3 regions of the Mesorhizobium sp. WSM4820 genome follow, and region 1 is predicted to be linked to each of the others. Evidence: predicted binding sites of a transcription regulator. Region 1 holds the regulator's gene; each other region holds the start of a gene.
What was found. Region 1 encodes LexA, which represses DNA repair genes until DNA is damaged. Its sites were predicted from a motif close to TGTTCNNNNTGTGTTCNG; they were not measured.
Positions count from the first base shown of each region.

Region 2: a site for LexA is predicted at 2,155-2,172, ahead of AC0L2R_RS25705 (helicase-related protein). Genes of this name have one in related genera too.
Region 3: a site for LexA is predicted at 3,033-3,050, ahead of parE (DNA topoisomerase IV subunit B). Genes of this name have one in related genera too.

Region 1 is NZ_JBVVQN010000004.1:108,057-114,433, forward strand. It holds gene trpC (indole-3-glycerol phosphate synthase TrpC) at 1-118, shown strand, start outside; gene moaC (cyclic pyranopterin monophosphate synthase MoaC) at 185-682, shown strand; gene AC0L2R_RS08570 (molybdopterin molybdotransferase MoeA) at 682-1,887, shown strand; gene lexA (transcriptional repressor LexA) at 1,992-2,744, shown strand; partial or broken gene AC0L2R_RS08580 (ComEC/Rec2 family competence protein) at 2,738-5,193, opposite strand; gene gltX (glutamate--tRNA ligase) at 5,297-6,377, shown strand, end outside.
Region 2 is NZ_JBVVQN010000018.1:85,766-92,142, forward strand. It holds gene AC0L2R_RS25695 (acetyl-CoA C-acetyltransferase) at 1-739, shown strand, start outside; gene phbB (acetoacetyl-CoA reductase) at 862-1,587, shown strand; gene AC0L2R_RS25705 (helicase-related protein) at 2,348-5,734, shown strand; gene AC0L2R_RS25710 (RNA-binding S4 domain-containing protein) at 5,749-6,138, shown strand.
Region 3 is NZ_JBVVQN010000004.1:314,066-320,442, reverse strand. It holds gene AC0L2R_RS09525 (helix-turn-helix domain-containing protein) at 1-189, shown strand, start outside; partial or broken gene AC0L2R_RS09520 (hypothetical protein) at 278-499, shown strand; gene AC0L2R_RS09515 (Imm8 family immunity protein) at 496-858, shown strand; gene parE (DNA topoisomerase IV subunit B) at 911-2,962, opposite strand; gene AC0L2R_RS09505 (GGDEF domain-containing protein) at 3,230-4,399, shown strand; gene gcvP (aminomethyl-transferring glycine dehydrogenase) at 4,471-6,377, opposite strand, start outside.

The sequences.
Region 1 (6,377 bases):
GAGCCTGATGCGGCAACAGGACGTGGCCACTGCGACGCACCTGCTTTTGACGGGCAAGGCGCCCGCCAATGCATCTGCCCGAAAATCGGAATCGATGTTCGGAGAGCATGATGCATAGATGCAAAGCGTCAGAGTGTACTTTGTGCGTCCAAACGGACGCACGTCGCTCCAGGGTGACCTGACGATGTCGGCCGCCCTCACCCATCTTGGCGCGAAAGGCGAAGCCAATATGGTCGATGTCGGCGACAAGGCGGAGACGACCCGCACGGCAATCGCCGAAGGTCTTGTCTCGATGCGGCCCGAAACGCTGAAAATGATTCTCGACGGCGATGCCAAGAAGGGCGACGTGCTGGGCACGGCGCGCATCGCCGGCATCATGGCGGCCAAGAGGACGCATGAACTGATCCCGCTCTGCCATCCGCTGCTGTTGACCAAGGTATCGGTAGACATCGAACCTGACGCGACGGTGCCCGGCCTGAAGGTCACGGCGCTGGCCCGCGTCACCGGCAAGACCGGCGTCGAGATGGAAGCGCTGACCGCCGTCTCGGTCGCCTGCCTGACCATCTATGATATGGCCAAGGCGGTCGATCGCGGCATGGCGATCTCCGGCATCAGGCTGGTGGAAAAAACCGGCGGCAAATCCGGCGACTACAAGGCGGATGCCCAGGGGGCAGGCCAATAATGGCGCTGCTGGCGGTCGCCGAGGCGCTCGAGCACCTGCTTGCGGATGCTGCGCCCTTGCAGGCTGAAAGCGTCGCCCTGATGGATGCCGCCGACCGCGTGCTGGCGGAGCCGCTCATGGCGCTCCGCACCCAGCCGCCATTCAACGCGTCGGCCATGGACGGCTATGCCGTGCGGGCCGACGATGTCGCGTCCGTGCCCGCGAGACTTTCGGTGATCGGCATGGCGCCGGCCGGACGAGGCTTTGCCGGAACAGTCGGCCCGGCGCAGGCCGTGCGCATCTTCACCGGCGCGCCGCTTCCTGCAGGCGCCGACACCATCGTCATCCAGGAGAATGTCCGCGACCTCGGCGGCGGCATGGTCGAAGTGACCGCGCCCACGGTTGAAGGCCGCAACATCCGCCGCCTCGGGCTCGATTTCTCGAAGGGCGACGCGCTGCTGGAGAAAGGCCGCCTGCTTGATCCGGCGGCATTGTCGCTGGCGGCGTCGGCCAACCACCAGCAGGTCCGCGTGGTGAAACGGCCGCTGGTCGCCATCATCGCCACCGGCGACGAATTGCTGCCGCCGGGCAGCGACCTTGGCCCCGACCAGATCATCTCCTCCAATGCGTATGGCGTCGCCGCCGCGGCCCGCTCGGTCGGCGCCAGCGCACTCGATCTCGGCATCGCCCCCGACCGCAAGGAGGCGATCGCCGCGCTGGTGACAAAAGCCGTCGACGCAGGCGCGGACGTCATCGTCACGCTGGGCGGCGCCTCGGTCGGGGACCATGACCTCGTCCATGACGTGCTGACCGGCGAAGGCATGGCGCTTGATTTCTGGAAAATCGCCATGCGGCCCGGCAAGCCACTGATGTTCGGGCGGCTGGGCGCCATCCGCTGCATCGGCCTGCCCGGCAATCCGGTGGCCAGCCTGGTCTGCACGCAGCTCTTTCTGAAGCCGCTGCTGGCGCGGCTCGGCGGCCGCGCCTTCCGCCAGGACATGCGTCAGGCGCGGCTCGGCGCCGCCATGCCGGCCAACGATCTCAGGCAGGACTATGTACGCGCGGTGGTGAAGGAAGAAGCCGGCACGCTTGAGGCAACGCCGTTCAGTATCCAGGATTCCTCGATGCTCAGAATGCTGGCCGACGCCAACGGACTGGTCGTGCGCGAGCCATTCGCTCCCGCAGCCGCAGCGGGCGCCGCCTGCAGCGTGCTGATGCTACGCTGAACAAAACGTCAACACATTCATTAAACTTTAAATGGTTGCGGAACACAACTGGAACAGATAGTGTTTGTTCTGGGTTTGTTTTTCTGATTCTGTTGGGGGTCGCGATGCTGACACGCAAACAACATGAACTGCTGATGTTCATTCACGAACGACTGAAGGAAAGCGGCATTCCGCCCTCGTTCGACGAGATGAAGGAAGCGCTCGACCTCGCCTCCAAATCGGGGATCCACCGGCTGATCACGGCGCTGGAGGAACGCGGTTTCATTCGCCGCCTGCCCAACCGCGCCCGCGCGCTGGAGGTGCTGCGGCTGCCCGATTCGATCGCGCCGGGCCTCAATGCGGCGCGCAAATTCTCGCCGAGCGTCATTCAAGGCAGCCTTGGCCAGGGCGGGCTTGGACAGGGCGGCCTCGGACGGCAGATCAAGCCGGCACCTTCGCGCATGCGTGCCGCCGGCAATGACGACGACGTCGTTGCCACCGTCTCCATACCGGTGATGGGCCGCATCGCTGCCGGTGTGCCGATCGACGCCATCCAGCACCAGACGCATTCGATCTCGGTGCCACCGGACATGATCACCGGCGGCACGCACTACGCGCTGGAGGTCAAGGGTGATTCGATGATCGAGGCCGGCATCTTCGACGGCGACACGGTCATCATCCGCAACGCCGACACCGCGCAGCCTGGCGAGATCATTGTCGCTCTGGTCGACGAGGAGGAAGCGACGCTGAAACGATTCCGCCGCAAAGGTGCCTCGATCGCACTGGAAGCCGCCAATCCGGCCTACGAGACGCGCATCTTCGGGCCGGACCGGGTCAAGGTGCAGGGCAAGCTCGTCGGACTGATCCGGCGTTACTGAAGGGCAGGCTTCTGGGGTTTCTCGGCCCTGCGGTATGGCGGCAGGCCCCTCGCCTCGCGCGAAAATCGCCGCTGCTCATGCCAGGGCCTGTATGGCTGTCTGACGGCAAAACGGATTTCTGCGCGCGTCGTCGCCGATAGCGGATCGAAGAAGACGGCGGCACTGCCCATGCGAGCGAGCTGCCGTTTGGTGACGACGAGAACCAGCGGGTGCGGCAGGGTTTGTAATAGGCTGTGGCGTCGTCGATGACGATCAAATCCGCAAAGGCACAGGCCGGCCGCGCGGTTTTGCGGTTGTCGGCGAGCGCAATGAGCGCGCCGGACGGATGCCGGGCCAAGCACAGGCCGGCAGTGCAGGTGAAAGGCGCTCCCGGCGGCAGGTCGGCCGGGTCGGCGATGTCGAACTGCACATCTCCTTTTTCGAATGTCTCCGGCTCGACGATCGTTGTTGAAACCAGCGCATGTTTCCAGTTGTCGGTGGTGAATTCGTTCGAACGCATCCGGTTGACGGCAAGTTCGCCGCCGCCGATCGGCAGCGCCACCAGGTGCGCATCCTCCGAGATCAGCACGTCGGGGGTGCGCGTCTCGGAAATCGTCAGCAGGCCGGCGAGCGCAAAGGGAAGTGCGGCAAGCCGCAGCCACGTCGTCGCCATCGTGGCGATGACCAGGGCGACCGTCACCAGCAGAACCGATTGCAACGAAATCAGTCCGACTGCATCGATCGGCGAACGCTCCGAGATCCATCCCGAAATTGCGATCATCGCCGTCAGGCCCTTGCCCATCATGTAGAGGAAGGGGCCGTCGAGGCCGAAAGGCATTGACAGGGCGCTGAGGACGGCCAGGAACATGACGATCGTGACGATCGGCATGACGGCCAGATTGGCGAACAGGCTGAGCGGCGAGACGCGCTGGAAGTGCCAGATGGCGAAGAGCGCGGTGGCGCTGCCGGCAATGATGGAGGTCATTGCGATGGTGCCTGCCCCGGCGACGACCTTGCGCGTGACGAAAGCGGCCGGTGACCGTCGCTGTCGCGGCGCCTTGGCCTTGTCGGCACGATAGTCGGACCAACCGGCATAGGCGCCCACGAGAGCCGCAGTCGCGGCGAACGACATCTGGAAGCTTGCGCCGACCACCTCGTGCGGCGACACGACGATAACGGCGATGGCCGAAATCGCCAGGTTGCGCATGGTGAGTGCCGCCCGGTCGAACAGCACGGCGACAAGCATTACCGCCAGCATGATGAAGCTGCGTTCAGCCGCGACCACGATACCGGAAAAGATCAGATAGGCAGCGATGGAGACGAGTGCGGCAGCAGCCGCATATTTCTTGACCGGCCGGCGCGACGAAAAGTCGGGAAACAGCGCAAAGGCGCCGCGCAGCAATCCCATGACGGTGCCGGCGACAAGCGCCATGTGCAGGCCGGAAATGGAGATGATGTGGTAGATGCCGGTGCGCCGCATCGATTCGTTTATCTCTTCGGGGATGCCGGCACGCACGCCGACGATCAACGCAGCGGCAATCTCCCCCTCGGCACCACCGATGCTGTCCCTGATATGGTCGGCGATGGTTTCGCGCGCCTTCTCGATCGACGAAGAAAGGCGTGCGGATAACGGTGCATCTTCGGAGACGACGATCTTTGGACTGCCGAGGAAAAAGCCACTGGCACCGATACCGGCGAAATAGCTGTCGAAGGAGAAGTCAAAGCTGTCCGGTCTGACCGGGCCAGTTGGAGGCAGAAGCCTCACATAGCCGGTTGCCACCGAGCCTGCGGTCATCTCAGCGGGAATCTTGCGTGCCGACACCCTGACACGTTCGGGTGCATAACGCAGTGTCGGCCGGGCGGTCGACATCACGTCGATGGTCAGCCTGATCCGGCCGTTCGCCATCTGGTCGAGCCTGACCACACGGCCGGTCAGCCGGGTCTGGATTTCCGAACCGAGCATCTTCGTTCCGGCGCGCCAGGTTTCAACCTTGGCGGCGAGCACACCAAGCGCGCACAGCAACGCTGCCATGAAGCACAGATGCGTTTTGCGGCGTGAGCGCGTGACGGCCGCACACAATGCCGTGAGGACCACGACGGCGACGGGCTGGGCAAAGTCCGGTTCGACGGCAAGCGAAAAATAGACGATCACCCCGCATGCCAGAAAAACCGGCACCAGCAGGAAGGCGACGCCGCGGTCGAGTTCCAGGCCGGCTGCCGAGGCCACGCTGTTGCGGACACCGGATGGTGAAAGATGGCTGAGCTGTCGGCGAAAACGAATGACAGGGCCGGGTGCTGGAGCCGGTATCGGCGCCGAGCGATCCGGCGAAAGAGGCTGGATGCCCGGCGGCGACGCAGGCAGCGAAACGGGTAGCGGCTCAGCGTGAGGAACGTCGGCGAACAGCGATCGTTCGCTGACGCTTGCGTTCGCGCCCTCGCTCTCGTCCACGCCGCGGCCTGGTCCAGCCATAGGGTTCGCCCCTTGCGCCCTTGACCTCCTATGCTACATGAACGCGCAACGCGCGAAAGTCCGCGCAGCCACATCCGTTTCCTGCGCTTGCCCCGAGAGTTCCATGTCCGACAAGGTCGTCACCCGTTTTGCCCCTTCGCCCACCGGATTCCTGCATATTGGCGGGGCGCGCACGGCGCTGTTCAACTGGCTGTATGCGAAACACACCGGCGGCAGGATGCTGCTGCGCATCGAGGACACCGATCGCGAGCGTTCGACCGATGCGGCAACCGCTGCCATCCTCGATGGGCTCTCCTGGCTCGGCCTCACCTGGGACGGCGAGCCGGTATCGCAGTTCGAGCGCGCGCCGCGCCACCGCGCGGTCGCCGAGGAGCTGGTGCGCCTCGGCAAAGCCTATTACTGCTATGCGGCGCCCGCTGAGTTGGAGGCAATGCGCGAGAGTGCGCGGGCCAAGGGCTTGCCTCCCCGCTATGACGGCCGCTGGCGCGACCGCGACCCGTCAGAGGCGCCGGTTGGCGCCAGGGGCGCGATCCGCATCAAGGCGCCGGCCGAAGGCGAGACGGTGGTGCATGACCGCGTGCAGGGCGAAGTCCGCTTCCCCAACAAGGACCTCGACGATTTCATCATCCTGCGCTCGGACGGCAACCCGACCTATATGCATGCCGTCGTCGTCGACGACCACGACATGGGCATCACCCACATCATCCGCGGCGACGACCATCTGACCAATGCCGCCCGCCAGATGGTGATCTATCGAGCCTTGGGCTGGGAGGTGCCGTCAATGGCGCATATCCCGCTGATCCATGGCGCCGACGGCGCCAAGCTGTCGAAGCGGCACGGCGCCCTCGGCGTCGAAGCCTATCGCGCCATGGGCTATCTGCCCGAGGCACTGCTCAACTACCTGGCGCGGCTCGGCTGGAGCCACGGCGACGACGAGGTCATGTCGATCGCCGACATGATTGCGTGGTTCGACATCGGCGATGTCAACAAGGGGGCCGCCCGCTTCGACTTCGCCAAGCTCGAGGCGCTGAACGGCGTGCATATGCGGCGCATGAACGACGCCGAATTGCTCGATATCTTCATCAACACCTTGCCCTATCTCGAAGGCGGCCCGGCGATCGCAGCGCGCCTCGACGACACACGCAAGGCGCAGTTGCTGGCCGCCCTGCCCGGCTTGAAGGAGC
Region 2 (6,377 bases), on a different contig from region 1:
GCTGTGGGATGCCTTCAATGGCTACCACATGGGCAACACGGCCGAAAACGTCGCTCGCCAGTTCCAGATTACCCGCGAGGACCAGGACCAGCTCGCATTGGCCTCCCAGAACAAGGCAGAGGCCGCGCAGAAAGCCGGCAAATTCAAGGACGAGATCGTGGCCTTCACCGTCAAGGGCAAGAAGGGCGACACCATTGTCGACCAGGACGAATATATCCGCCACGGCGCCACGATCGAGGCCATGACCAAGCTGAGACCGGCCTTCGACAAGGACGGCACGGTGACCGCCGCCAATGCCTCCGGCATCAATGATGGCGCCGCCGCGGTGCTGCTGATGACCGAAGCGGAAGCCGCAAAGCGTGGCATCACGCCGCTGGCGCGCATCGTGTCCTGGGCGACCGCGGGTGTCGATCCGCAGATTATGGGCACCGGGCCTATTCCCGCCTCGCGCAAGGCGCTGGCCAAGGCCGGCTGGTCGGTCGGCGATCTCGACCTGATCGAGGCCAACGAAGCCTTCGCCGCCCAGGCCTGCGCCGTCAACAAGGACATGGGCTGGGATCCGTCGATCGTCAATGTCAATGGCGGTGCCATCGCCATCGGCCATCCGATCGGCGCCTCCGGGGCCCGCATCTTCAACACGCTGGTTTACGAGATGCGCCGCAGAAGCGCCAGGAAAGGCCTTGCCACGCTGTGCATCGGCGGCGGCATGGGGGTCGCCATGTGCGTGGAAGCGCTGTGAAGTCATCTGCAAAGCGCCGTGAGGACGGAGCGAGCAAGCCGTGAAACAGTCGGTGGCGAACAGGCTCCGCCGTTAGAGCGTTTCCGTTCGCCGCCCGCCGATCGAGAAAAAGGGAGGATATTATGACAAAGGTAGCACTCGTCACCGGTGGGTCGCGCGGCATTGGCGCCGCGATCTCGATCGGCCTGAAAACCGCCGGCTATCAGGTCGCCGCGAACTACGCCGGCAATGACGAAGCGGCGCAGAAATTCAAGGCAGAGACCGGCATCCCCGTCTACAAATGGTCGGTCGCCGACTACGATGCCTGCGCCGCCGGCATCAAGCAGATCGAGGCCGATCTCGGCCCGGTTTCCGTTCTGGTCAACAATGCCGGCATCACCCGCGACGCCATGTTCCACAAGATGACGCGCGAGCAGTGGAAAGAGGTCGTCGACACCAATCTTTCCGGCGTCTTCAACATGACGCACCCACTGTGGGTCGGCATGCGCGACCGCAAGTTCGGCCGCGTCATCACCATCTCCTCGATCAATGGCCAGAAAGGCCAGACCGGCCAGGTCAATTATTCGGCGTCGAAGGCCGGCGATATCGGCTTCACCAAGGCGCTCGCCCAGGAAGGGGCGCGGGTCGGTATCACCGTCAATGTCATCTGCCCCGGCTACATCGCCACCGAGATGGTCAGGGCGATGGACGAGAAGGTGCTCAATGAGCGCGTCATCCCGCAGATCCCGGTCGGCCGCCTCGGCGAGCCGGAAGAGATCGCACGCTGCGTCGTCTTCCTCGCTTCCGACGATGCCGGTTTCATCACCGGCTCGACCATATCAGCCAATGGCGGCCAATATATCACCTGAGGCGTCGGCCTGTTGCCGGTGACTGTTGCAGCCCGCTGCGGCAGCGCTATGCCATGGGAGAGGCTTGAACCAGGCCGTTTTGCATTGCTGGCATCCTGGTGCAGCGACTGCGTCGAACGATGGTCGTGACGCCGATTGTGCCAAAGCGGCGCGCAAAGGTTAACGGCGGGCGTGCGGCCTGTGCAAAACCCTGTTCCCCGCCGGTGGATAACAGGTGGAAAACCTGTTCACGATACTACATATGGGGGTGAACAAACCGGGAAACATGCTTCGGCGCCGATTCGTCGCCGTTTCGTTCCGGCTTTGAGCGCAGTGTTAAACGACAAAGGCTGAAAAACATCCCCAAATGGTTAAGGCGCGTTAGGAAAGTTTAATTATTTCAGAGTGTTGGATGACGCCGGCCGACCTGCATCGATCGTTCAGCGGCAAAGGTTAACGGCGACGTCAGCCCAGCATGAAACGGGCCAGTTCGGCGATTCAGCATGTGGTGAGACTCGCCGGCGAAAAATCCAGATGTAGCCGTGAACAAAACCTGAATCTGCGCGAGTCAGCGATTCGTAGCCGATTCGTTCCAGACTCGTTCCATCTGTTAAATCGAAACGGCGAAACGGATTATCGATGCCGACGGAAGGCTTCGAGCTGCCATCGGAATATTCTGCTTTCGCTTCACGCCCAAAATCCCTATGTGTCGGCAGTCACCCGCGCCACCACGGGGCGCGCTCCCGACAACGCGAGGCAGAGAGCCTTAATTTCCAGGTCAATGAACATCCAGCCGAAACACACTGAGCCACTGATCCTGTCAGGCCGCGACGTGACCGCTGTGCTCGGGCCAACCAACACCGGCAAGACCCATCTCGCCATCGAGCGCATGGTGGCGCATGAAAGCGGCATTATCGGCCTGCCGCTCAGGCTGCTCGCCCGCGAGGTCTACTCGCGCGTCTGCGAAAAAGTCGGCGCTCACAAGGTGGCCCTCATCACCGGTGAGGAGAAGATCCAGCCCGACGGCGCCAGATATTCGGTCTGCACCGTGGAAGCCATGCCGCGCGAGACCGACGCCGCCTTCGTTGCCGTCGACGAGGTCCAACTGGCCGGCGACCTCGAGCGCGGCCACATCTTCACCGACCGCATCCTGCATCTGCGCGGCCGCCAGGAGACGCTGCTGCTCGGCGCAGCGACCATGCACGGAATCCTCCAGCGTCTGCTGAAGGGGGTGTCGGTGGTGACGCGGCCACGGCTGTCGCATCTCGCCTATGCCGGCTCGAAGAAGCTGACCCGCCTGCCGCGACGTACGGCGATCGTCGCCTTCTCCGCCGACGAGGTCTATGCCATCGCCGAACTGATCCGCCGCCAGCAGGGCGGTGCGGCAGTCGTGCTCGGCGCGCTATCGCCGCGCACCCGCAACGCGCAGGTGGAGCTGTTCCAGTCGGGTGATGTCGATTATCTGATTGCCACCGATGCGATCGGCATGGGCCTCAACCTCGATCTCGATCATGTCGCCTTCGCCCAGAACCGCAAGTTCGACGGCTACCAGTATCGCAACCTGACAGCGGCCGAGCTCGGCCAGATCGCCGGCCGCGCCGGCCGGCACTTGCGCGACGGAACTTTTGGCGTCACCGGCCAGGTCGATCCACTGGACGAGGAACTGGTCAAGAAGATCGAAGCGCATGATTTCGACCCGGTGAAGGTGCTGCAATGGCGCACCGCGCGTTTCGATTTCGCCAACCTCGACGCGCTGAAGCGCTCAATCGAGACCAACGCGCCGGTTGAAGGCCTGACGCGCGCGCTGCCGGCGGTCGATGCGCAGGCGCTCGAACATCTGTCCCGCGACGAGGACATCCGGGCGCTTGCCACCGACGCCAGGCGCGTGGCGCTGTTGTGGGAGGCCTGCGCCCTTCCCGATTACAGGAAGATCGCCCCGGCTCAGCATGCCGACCTGATCGCCTCGATCTACATGGACCTTGCCAGGCATGGCCATGTCGATGAGAATTACATGGCCGAGCAGGTACGCCGCGCCGACACCACCGAGGGCGACATCGACACGCTGTCGCACCGGATCGCCCAGATCCGCACCTGGACTTTCGTTTCCAACCGGCCCGGCTGGCTGGCCGATCAGGCACACTGGCAGGAAAAGACGCGCGAAATCGAAGACAGATTGTCGGATGCGCTGCATGAGCGGTTGACGAAACGCTTCGTAGACCGCAGGACTTCCGTCCTCATGCGGCGCCTTAGAGAAAATACCATGCCTGAAGCCGAAATCAGTCCAACCGGAACCGTCCTCGTCGAAGGCCATCATGTCGGCGAGTTGCAGGGGTTCCGCTTCACCGCGGACCAAAGCGCCGGCGGCGAGGACGCCAAGGCGGTGCGCACAGCAGCCCAGAAGGCGCTTGCAGCCGAATTCGAGGCGCGGGCCGAACGCTTCGGCGCCTCGGCCAATGGCGACATCGCGCTCGGCTCCGATGGCACGCTGCGCTGGATCGGCGCGCCGATCGGCACGCTGGTCGCAGGCGACGAGCCGTTGAAGCCGCGCCTGGTGCTGTTGGCCGACGAGCAGCTCACCGGTCCCGCCCGCGACAAGGTCGCGGCGCGCGCCGAGCGCTTCGTCAATTTCCAGATCGAGTCGCTGCTGAAGCCGCTGGTCGACCTCAAGAACGCCGAGCAGATCACCGGCATCGGCCGCGGCGTCGCCTTCCAGCTCGTCGAGAATTTCGGCCTCATCAACCGCCGCGACATCGCCGAGGAGATGAAGTCGCTCGACCAGGAGGGCCGCGCCGCCCTGCGCCGGCTCGGCGTGCGCTTCGGCGCCTACCACGTCTTCGTGCCGGCGCTGATCAAGCCGGCCCCGGCCGGACTGGTGACGCTGTTGTGGGCGCTGCAGAACGACGGCAAGGACAAGCCTGGCTTTGGCGACGTGGTTCACGCGCTGGCCTCCGGCCGCACCTCGGTGGTCATCGATCCCACCTTCGACAAGACCTTCTACAAGCTGGCCGGCTACCGCAATCTCGGCCGTCGTGCGGTGCGCGTCGACATCCTCGAACGGCTGGCCGACCTGATCCGGCCCGCAACCAACTGGAAGCCGGGCCTCGGCCAGCGCCCCGACGGCGCCTATGACGGTCAGTCCTTCATGGTAACGCCGCCGATGATGTCGATCCTCGGCGCCACGGCCGACGATATGGAAGAGATCTTGAAAGGCCTCGGCTACCGGGCCGAGCCGAAGCCGGCTGTCGAGGTGAAGGCACGGCTCGAGGCACAGGACAATGTCGCGCGTGAAGCCGCCGCGGCCAAGCAGGCGGCGGAGGCACAAGCCGAGCAGGCCAAGGCAGCGGAAGCCGCGATTGCCGACGCAGCCGTCGAGACGCCGGCCGACAGTTCTGAGCCGGATGCAGTGGCAGAAGCCACGGCGGAGGCTCTCGCGGAACCCGCTACCGAAGCGGAACCTGTCGCAGAAGCTCAGCTGCAAACTCCGCCTGAGGTCACGGTAGAGGGTCTGCCTGCAGCTGAAGCCGCAATTCGAGAGGCAGCACCCGAAACCGCCGAGGTTGAGGTCGCACAGGCGGAGCCGGCTTCCGAAGCCTCGCCCGCAACGGCAGCAGTCTCGGCCGAACCTGCCGCGGCAGTGGAAGCCGCCACCGGCGAGGCTGCTCCAGTGGCCGAGAAAGAGGCCGAAGAACCAAAACCCATCCTGTTGTGGCGGCAGGGCCGCTTCGACCAGCGCCCACGCCACCGCCACCACGACAACCGGCCCCGTGACAGGGACAATCGCCCGCGCAGCCCACAAGCCGCGCGCGATGGCCGCAGCAACGCGCCGGCAGAGGCCGGGCAGCAGACCGGCGCACCGGGCGGCCGGCCCGCCCGTGAAGGACGCCGCGACGGCGACGGCGCCGGCAAGCCGCGCTTCGACCGCAGCAAGTTCAAGCCCAAGCCCCAGGGCGAGCCAGGCGAACGGCGCGAAGGCAAGCCGCAGGGCGAGCGCCCCGATCGTCGCGAAAGCCGGCCCGACTGGAAAGGCGGCAGGCCGGACGGCAAGAGCGGCGCGCCTGGTGGAAAGCCCGCGTTCCAGCCGAAGCCTCGCGAGGAGCGTCCGGTGCGCTTCGACCCGGATTCCCCCTTCGCCAAGCTCGCCGCGTTGCGCGACCAGCTGAAGAAGTAAGTTCGTTCGCTCCGATGGTCACTGATGCCCGCCAGCGCATCGACAAATGGCTGTTCTTTTCGCGTGCGGTGAAATCGCGCTCGCTGGCGGCGAAGCTGGTGGTGGCCGGACGCGTTCGCATCAATCGCGACAAAGCAGCGCAGGCCTCCGATCTGGTCCGCCTCGGCGACGTCCTGACCATCACTCTCGAGCGGCGCATCTTCGTCTGGAAGGTGCTCGGCACCGGCAGCCGGCGCGGTCCCGCCGAGGAAGCGCGCTTGCTTTACGAGGATATCTCGCCGCCGCCGGCACCAAAGGGCGAGGCCGTTCGCGATGCGATCCCCGCACTGCGAGATGCCGGCAGCGGCCGCCCGACCAAGAAGGAACGCCGGGAGACCGACCGGTTGTTCGGCGACGACGACTGACGCATAACCGGCTTTCGTCGCATCGCCGGCTGGAAATCCATTCCAGAAACACCGGCATCACAAGCAATGGCCGCCCTTGCAAGCGGCGGGCAAAGACGTTACCTCACCAAGAAAGCCTACCGCATCGGCCCGAAAATCGATATCGATTTTCCAAGCGCACGATGCGTGGTTTCAAAGTGTTACAGCGTACCTTGTGCGTCCGATTGGACGCCACGTCGCCCTGATAAAAGGGGACGTCC
Region 3 (6,377 bases), 210 kb from region 1:
GTGCCTCGTGAAGAATCGGTCGTGTGGAAGGCTGTCTTCACGACGCTATGGAGCGAGAAGGTCCCAAAAAATCGCATCGCGGCAGACCTTCATTTGCCTCCCGAGGAGCTTGAAAACCTAGTGTTTGGGTTGACGGGCGATCCGACGCCGCCCAAGCCAACCGGCCGGGTAGGTCTACGGAAGGTGTGATGAACTTTCATGCTTGGCACAAGCTGCCCCTGAAACCCGTGTCCAAATCCTCACCGTGCTTTGCGAGGGTTCTTCGATGCGCTCCACAGAAGGCAAGAGGACCTCGCCAGAGCGCCGCTACAGCCCCGCCGTTTGCACTGGCGCGACCAAGACCAAAGTGCATAGGGCGCTGAAAATGACCCCGGCAATGGCCGCTGGCGTGTCGCAAACTCTCTGGTCAATGGATGACCTTTGCGAGAAGATGGACGCTGTTGCACCGAAGCCCGGCAAGCGCGGCCCGTACAAGAAGCAAGAAAAATTGCTGCCATGAGAGCACAGTACAAGGGCCACCGAATTCTAGATACCGATGCCGGAGCTTTTGCCCTCGATACGTGGAACCCGCGCGATCCCACTGACTTCTCCGTCACTATTGATTTCTATGCCGGTCCAGAAGGAGATAACAGCGCCGACGCATTTACAGCGACTGTCTGCTCTCCCAATTGGTTCCTTCGATCTCAGGGCAGCAAGGTATTTGCGGCGGAAAGTGTGATTTTCATGCCGCGTTTCGACCACGTCGAGCTCGAAAAGTTTCTCAGGGATCGTTGTGCTGCGACCGAGGGGGAAACTTGGCAGGCCATCGGCGCGCAACTCACCAGACTAGGGCGCTGGGAGTTCGACTATCGCCTTTGAAATTTCAAACTGAGACACTACCTGCCGTTGCGGTTCGCCGAGCCGAAGAAATTCAGATATCCAGCACTTCCGTCTCGGCGAATTCCGCGCGTTCCTGGATGAAGCGGAAGCGGGCTTCCGGCTTGGTACCCATCAGCGCGTCGACCGCATCCTTGGTCGCCGCCTCGGCGTCGATCACATCGACCCTGAGCAGCGTGCGCTTTCTCGGGTCCATGGTGGTTTCCTTGAGCTGGGCGGCCATCATTTCGCCCAACCCCTTGAAGCGGCCGATTTCGACCTTGCCGCGCCCGGTGAACTCGGTGCGCAGCAGTTCGTCCTTGTGCGCATCGTCGCGGGCATAGGCGACCTTGCCGCCTTGGCGGATCGAGTAGAGCGGCGGCACCGCCAGGTAGAGATGGCCGTCGCGGACCAGGCTCGGCATCTCCTGATAGAAGAAGGTGATCAGCAGCGAAGCGATGTGGGCGCCGTCGACGTCGGCGTCGGTCATGATGATGACCCGGTCGTAGCGCAGATCCTGATCGCGGTATTTTGACCGCGTGCCACAGCCAAGCGCCTGGATCAGGTCGGAAATCTGCTGGTTGCCAGCCAGCTTGTCGTTGCCGGCGCTGGCGACGTTGAGAATCTTGCCGCGTAGCGGCAGCACTGCCTGGCTGGCGCGGTCGCGCGCCTGTTTCGCCGAGCCGCCGGCCGAATCGCCCTCGACGATGAAGAGTTCGGCGCCGGCCGCGGCATTCTGCGTGCAGTCGGCGAGCTTGCCGGGCAGGCGCAGCTTGCGCACCGCGCTCTTGCGCGAGACTTCCTTTTCCTGGCGGCGGCGCACCCGCTCGTCAGCACGCGCGATCACCCATTCGAGCAGCTTCGAAGCTTCCTGCGGGTTGTCGGCCAGCCAGTGGTCGAAGGGGTCGCGGATCGCGGCCTCGACGATCCTGATCGCCTCGATCGTCGCCAGCCGGTCCTTGGTCTGGCCGACGAATTCCGGCTCGCGGATGAACACTGACAGCATGCCCGCCGCCGAGATCATGACGTCTTCCGAGGTGACGATCGAAGCGCGCTTGTTGCCGACCAGCTCGGCATAGGCGCGCAGGCCGCGCGTCAAGACGTTGCGGAAGCCAGCCTCATGGGTGCCGCCTTCGCCGGTCGGGATGGTGTTGCAGTAGGAGTTGAGGAACCCGTCGCCGCCGAACCAGGTCACCGCCCATTCGAGCGAGCCGTGGCCGCCTTGCCTGTCGCTTTTGCCGGCAAAGATTTCGCGGGTGACCTGGAATTCGTCGCCGAGCGAGGCTTTCAGATAGTCCTTGAGGCCGCCGGGAAAATGGAACTCGGCCTTGGCGGGCGTCGTGTCCTTCTCCTTGATCAGCGAGGGGTCGCAGGTCCAGCGGATCTCGACGCCGCCGAACAGATAGGCCTTCGAGCGCGTCATCCGATAGAGCCGCGCCGGCTCGAAAGCAGCACCCTTGCCGAAGATCTGCTCGTCGGGATGGAAGCGTATCCTGGTGCCGCGGCGGTTATGCACCTCGCCGAGCTGTTCCAGGCCGGTCACCGGAACGCCCCGCGAAAAGCGCTGGCGATAGAGCTGGCGGCCGCGCGCGACCTCGACCTCGAGATGGTCCGACAGCGCGTTGACGACGGAGACGCCGACGCCGTGCAGGCCGCCCGAGGTCTCGTAGACCTTGCTGTCGAACTTGCCGCCGGAATGCAGCGTCGTCATGATGACTTCGAGCGCAGGCTTCTTGAATTTCGGATGCGGATCGACCGGAATGCCGCGGCCATTGTCGGTCACCGCCAGATATCCGTCGGCCGAAAGCTCGACGTCGATGAAAGTCGCGTGGCCGGCGACCGCCTCGTCCATCGAATTGTCGATGACCTCGGCGAACAAATGGTGCATCGCCTTGTCGTCGGTGCCGCCGATATACATGCCGGGCCGCCGCCGCACCGGCTCCAGCCCTTCCAGAACCTCGATGTCGGCGGCACTGTAGCTCTCGCTGCCGTCGCGGGATGCCGGGCGCTTCGCCGCCTGCACCAGCGGGTCGGCCGGGCGCGCGGTGGCGCGAACCGGTTGCGGCTGCTTGTCCAAATTGCCGAAAAGATCGTTGCTGTCGTTCATGCTGGTCCTGGATTGCGATGCTGCGAATCACCACCCGATACTGCCACGCTTTTTGCGGGCAGGCGACGGAGGTTCCCGTTACGTTCGAGGATAGAGCCTCTTACTGCAAAACCATTCGACAACCAAGCGGCGGAAATGGGCCGAGGGCATCGACGCTTTGTAAACCTTGTCCGGAGGTTACGCCGGAAGGTTGGCCGAAAAAGGGTATTCGCGGATTGCTGCTGACCTAGAATGCGGCAGAACCCGAGAAGAGGCTGTCGCTTACGCATGTTGGATTACAGTTCGCTCCTGCTTGCGGCAGCGTTGTCGGGCACGTGCCTCAGCATCACCCTGTTTGCGATCTGGTGCACCGCGCCACAGGCACGCTTTGTGCTGACGGTGGCGTGCGGCATTCTCGTGCTCGTCGCACATGTGGTCTTGTTCTGGCACTATGCCAAGCATCCCAGCCCTTGGCTTTGCCAGATCGTGCTTGCGCTTCTCAGCCTGGGCCTTCTGACCCTCTGCCTGTCGGCCATGCAGTATCTCGGCGTCCACGACTACAGGCGCGCCATCTTGCCGACCCTGGCTGCGATGGTGGTTTGCGCAGGCGCGACGTCGCTGGGCTTTGACGGCGTCGGCTTCATCGTCACCTACGCGACGGTAACGGCGCTGCTCTCGCTTATCGGGGTGATGTTCTGGATCAAAGGTGGTCATGATCGCCGGATATTGCTGGTCGTTTCGTTCCTGAGCGGCGTCTGTGCGCTGTCCTTCGGACTTTGCGGCGCGGTCCTGCTGGTCAAGGGCCAATGGGTGCTCGGCGTTGCGCCCGACAACTGGGCCGAACGGTTGAATTCCGCCGTGGCGGTCGCCTGCATGACGGGGCTCGGCGCATTGACGCTCTCCCTGCACCATTTGCAGGCGCAGATTGAACTGAAGGCCGAGACCATGACCGACCCATTGACCGGGCTGATGAACCGGCGGGCGTTGACGGCATTCTACGGCGAGCGGATTTTCGGCCCGTTCATGTCCGTCGCCATGTTCGACCTCGACCATTTCAAGAAGACGAACGATGTATTCGGTCATCCGGTCGGCGATCAGGTTCTGCGCCGCTTCGCCGCTGTCGTCAGAAAATACTCCAGGACCGGCGTCGACGCCTTCCGGCTGGGCGGCGAGGAATTCGTCCTCGTCATGTCGCGGATGACTGAAGAGAAAGCTTACGACATTGCGAGCAAGATCAGCGTCGCCTTCGGCACGGAAGTCGTCGCCACCCAGCTTGGTCCGTTGCGCAGCACAGTCAGTGGCGGCATCGGCTTTGGCGGGACGGATGGCACCAGTCTCGACAATGTGCTGGCCGAAGCCGACGCCGCACTCTATGCGGCAAAGCGCGCCGGGCGAAATCGCGTCGTCGCCCAGAACAAGGCGAGCAAGGCCGACGCGCCGGCCTTGCGTTCTGCCTGATTGAGGCTTCTATCTTCTTGTTAGACCATGATCTTGTCCGAAAACCGGATTCCACTTTTCGGGATCATGGTCTACTCCGCCGCCCCCAGATATTCCGACAGCGGCGGGCAGGAGCAGACGAGGTTGCGGTCGCCGGCGACATTGTCGATGCGCGACACCGGCGGCCAGTATTTGGCTGACGTGTCGGCATCGCCGGCGGGGTAGGCCGCCTCCAGGCGCGAATAGGGATGGGTCCACTGGCCGGCCAGCGCCTCGGCGGCGGTATGCGGCGCATTGACCAGCGGATTGTCGGCTAGGGGCCATTCGCCTTTCGCCACCTTGGCTGCCTCGCCTGATATCGCGATCATCGCCTCGCAGAAGCGATCGAGCTCGCGCTTGGGCTCGGACTCGGTCGGCTCGACCATCAGCGTGCCGGCGACCGGAAACGACATGGTCGGCGCATGGAAACCATAGTCGATCAGCCGCTTGGCGACGTCGTCGACGCTGATACCGGCACTGTCCTTGAGCACGCGGGTATCGAGGATGCATTCATGCGCGACGCGCTCGTGCCTGCCCTTGTAGAGCACCGGGAAATGCGCTCCGAGCCGCGTCGCCACATAATTGGCGGAAATGATCGCCGTCTCGGTCGCCTGCTTCAGGCCCGAAGCGCCCATCATCCGGATATACATCCAGGTGATCGGCAGGATCGAAGCGCTGCCGAACGGTGCAGCCGACACGGCATGGCCCGAGCCTTCGACGACGTGGCCGGGCAGATAGGGTTGCAGATGCGCCTTGACGCCGATCGGGCCGACGCCGGGACCGCCGCCGCCATGCGGGATGCAGAACGTCTTGTGCAGGTTCATGTGGCAGACGTCGGCGCCGATGTCGCCGGGGCGGGCGAGACCGACCAGCGCGTTGAGGTTGGCGCCGTCGAAATAGACCTGGCCGCCATGCTCGTGGACAAGGGCGCAGAGGTCGCGCGCGCCTTCCTCGAAAACGCCGTGCGTCGAGGGATAGGTGAACATCAGCGCCGCAAGGTCTTGCGCATGCTCGTCCGCCTTGGCTTTCAGGTCATCGACGTCGATGTTGCCGTCTTCGGTGCAGCGCACGACGACGACGTTCATGCCGGCCATCGCCGCACTCGCCGGATTGGTGCCATGCGCCGATGACGGAATCAGGCAGACCGTGCGGTGAGCTTCGCCGCGTGAGCGGTGATAGCCGCGAATGGCGAGCAGCCCGGCATACTCGCCCTGGCTGCCGGCGTTGGGCTGCAGGGTCACCGCGTCGAACCCGGTGATCTCCGCCAGCCAGGCTTCCAGTTCGTCGATCATGGCGCGGTAGCCGGCCGAATGGCTTGCCGGGGCGAAGGGATGCAAATTGGCGATATCAGGCCAGCTTACCGGCATCATCTCGGCGGCGGCATTGAGTTTCATCGTGCAGGAGCCGAGCGGGATCATGGCGCGGTCGAGCGCCAGGTCCTTGTCTGCCAGCCGGCGCAGGAAGCGCATCATGTCGGTTTCCGAGTGGTTTTCGCGGAAGACAGGCTGCGTGAGAAACGCCTTGCCACGCGATTTTCCGGGCATGGTGCTGCCGACGGCCGCGCCCGGCTTGGCGCCGAACAGCGCCGCGATCGCTTCCAGATCGGCCTCGGTCGAGGTTTCGTCGAAGCTGATGCCGATGCGGTCGGCGTCGATGACGCGCAGCAATCGGCCGGTCTTTTCGGCTGCGGCGCCAATCGCCCCGGCTCTGCCTTTCACTTCCACCGCCACGGTGTCGAAGCGGCTTGCGCCAAGCACCGAAATTCCTGCTGCCTCGAGACCGGCAGCCAGCCGGTTGGCCAATGCATGGATTCGGCCGGCAATCGCCTGCAGCCCGGCAGGGCCGTGCCAGATCGCATAGGCGGTCGCCATGTTGGCGAGCAGCGCCTGCGCGGTGCAGATGTTGGAGGTCGCCTTGTCACGGCGGATATGCTGTTCACGCGTCTGCAAGGCGAGGCGAT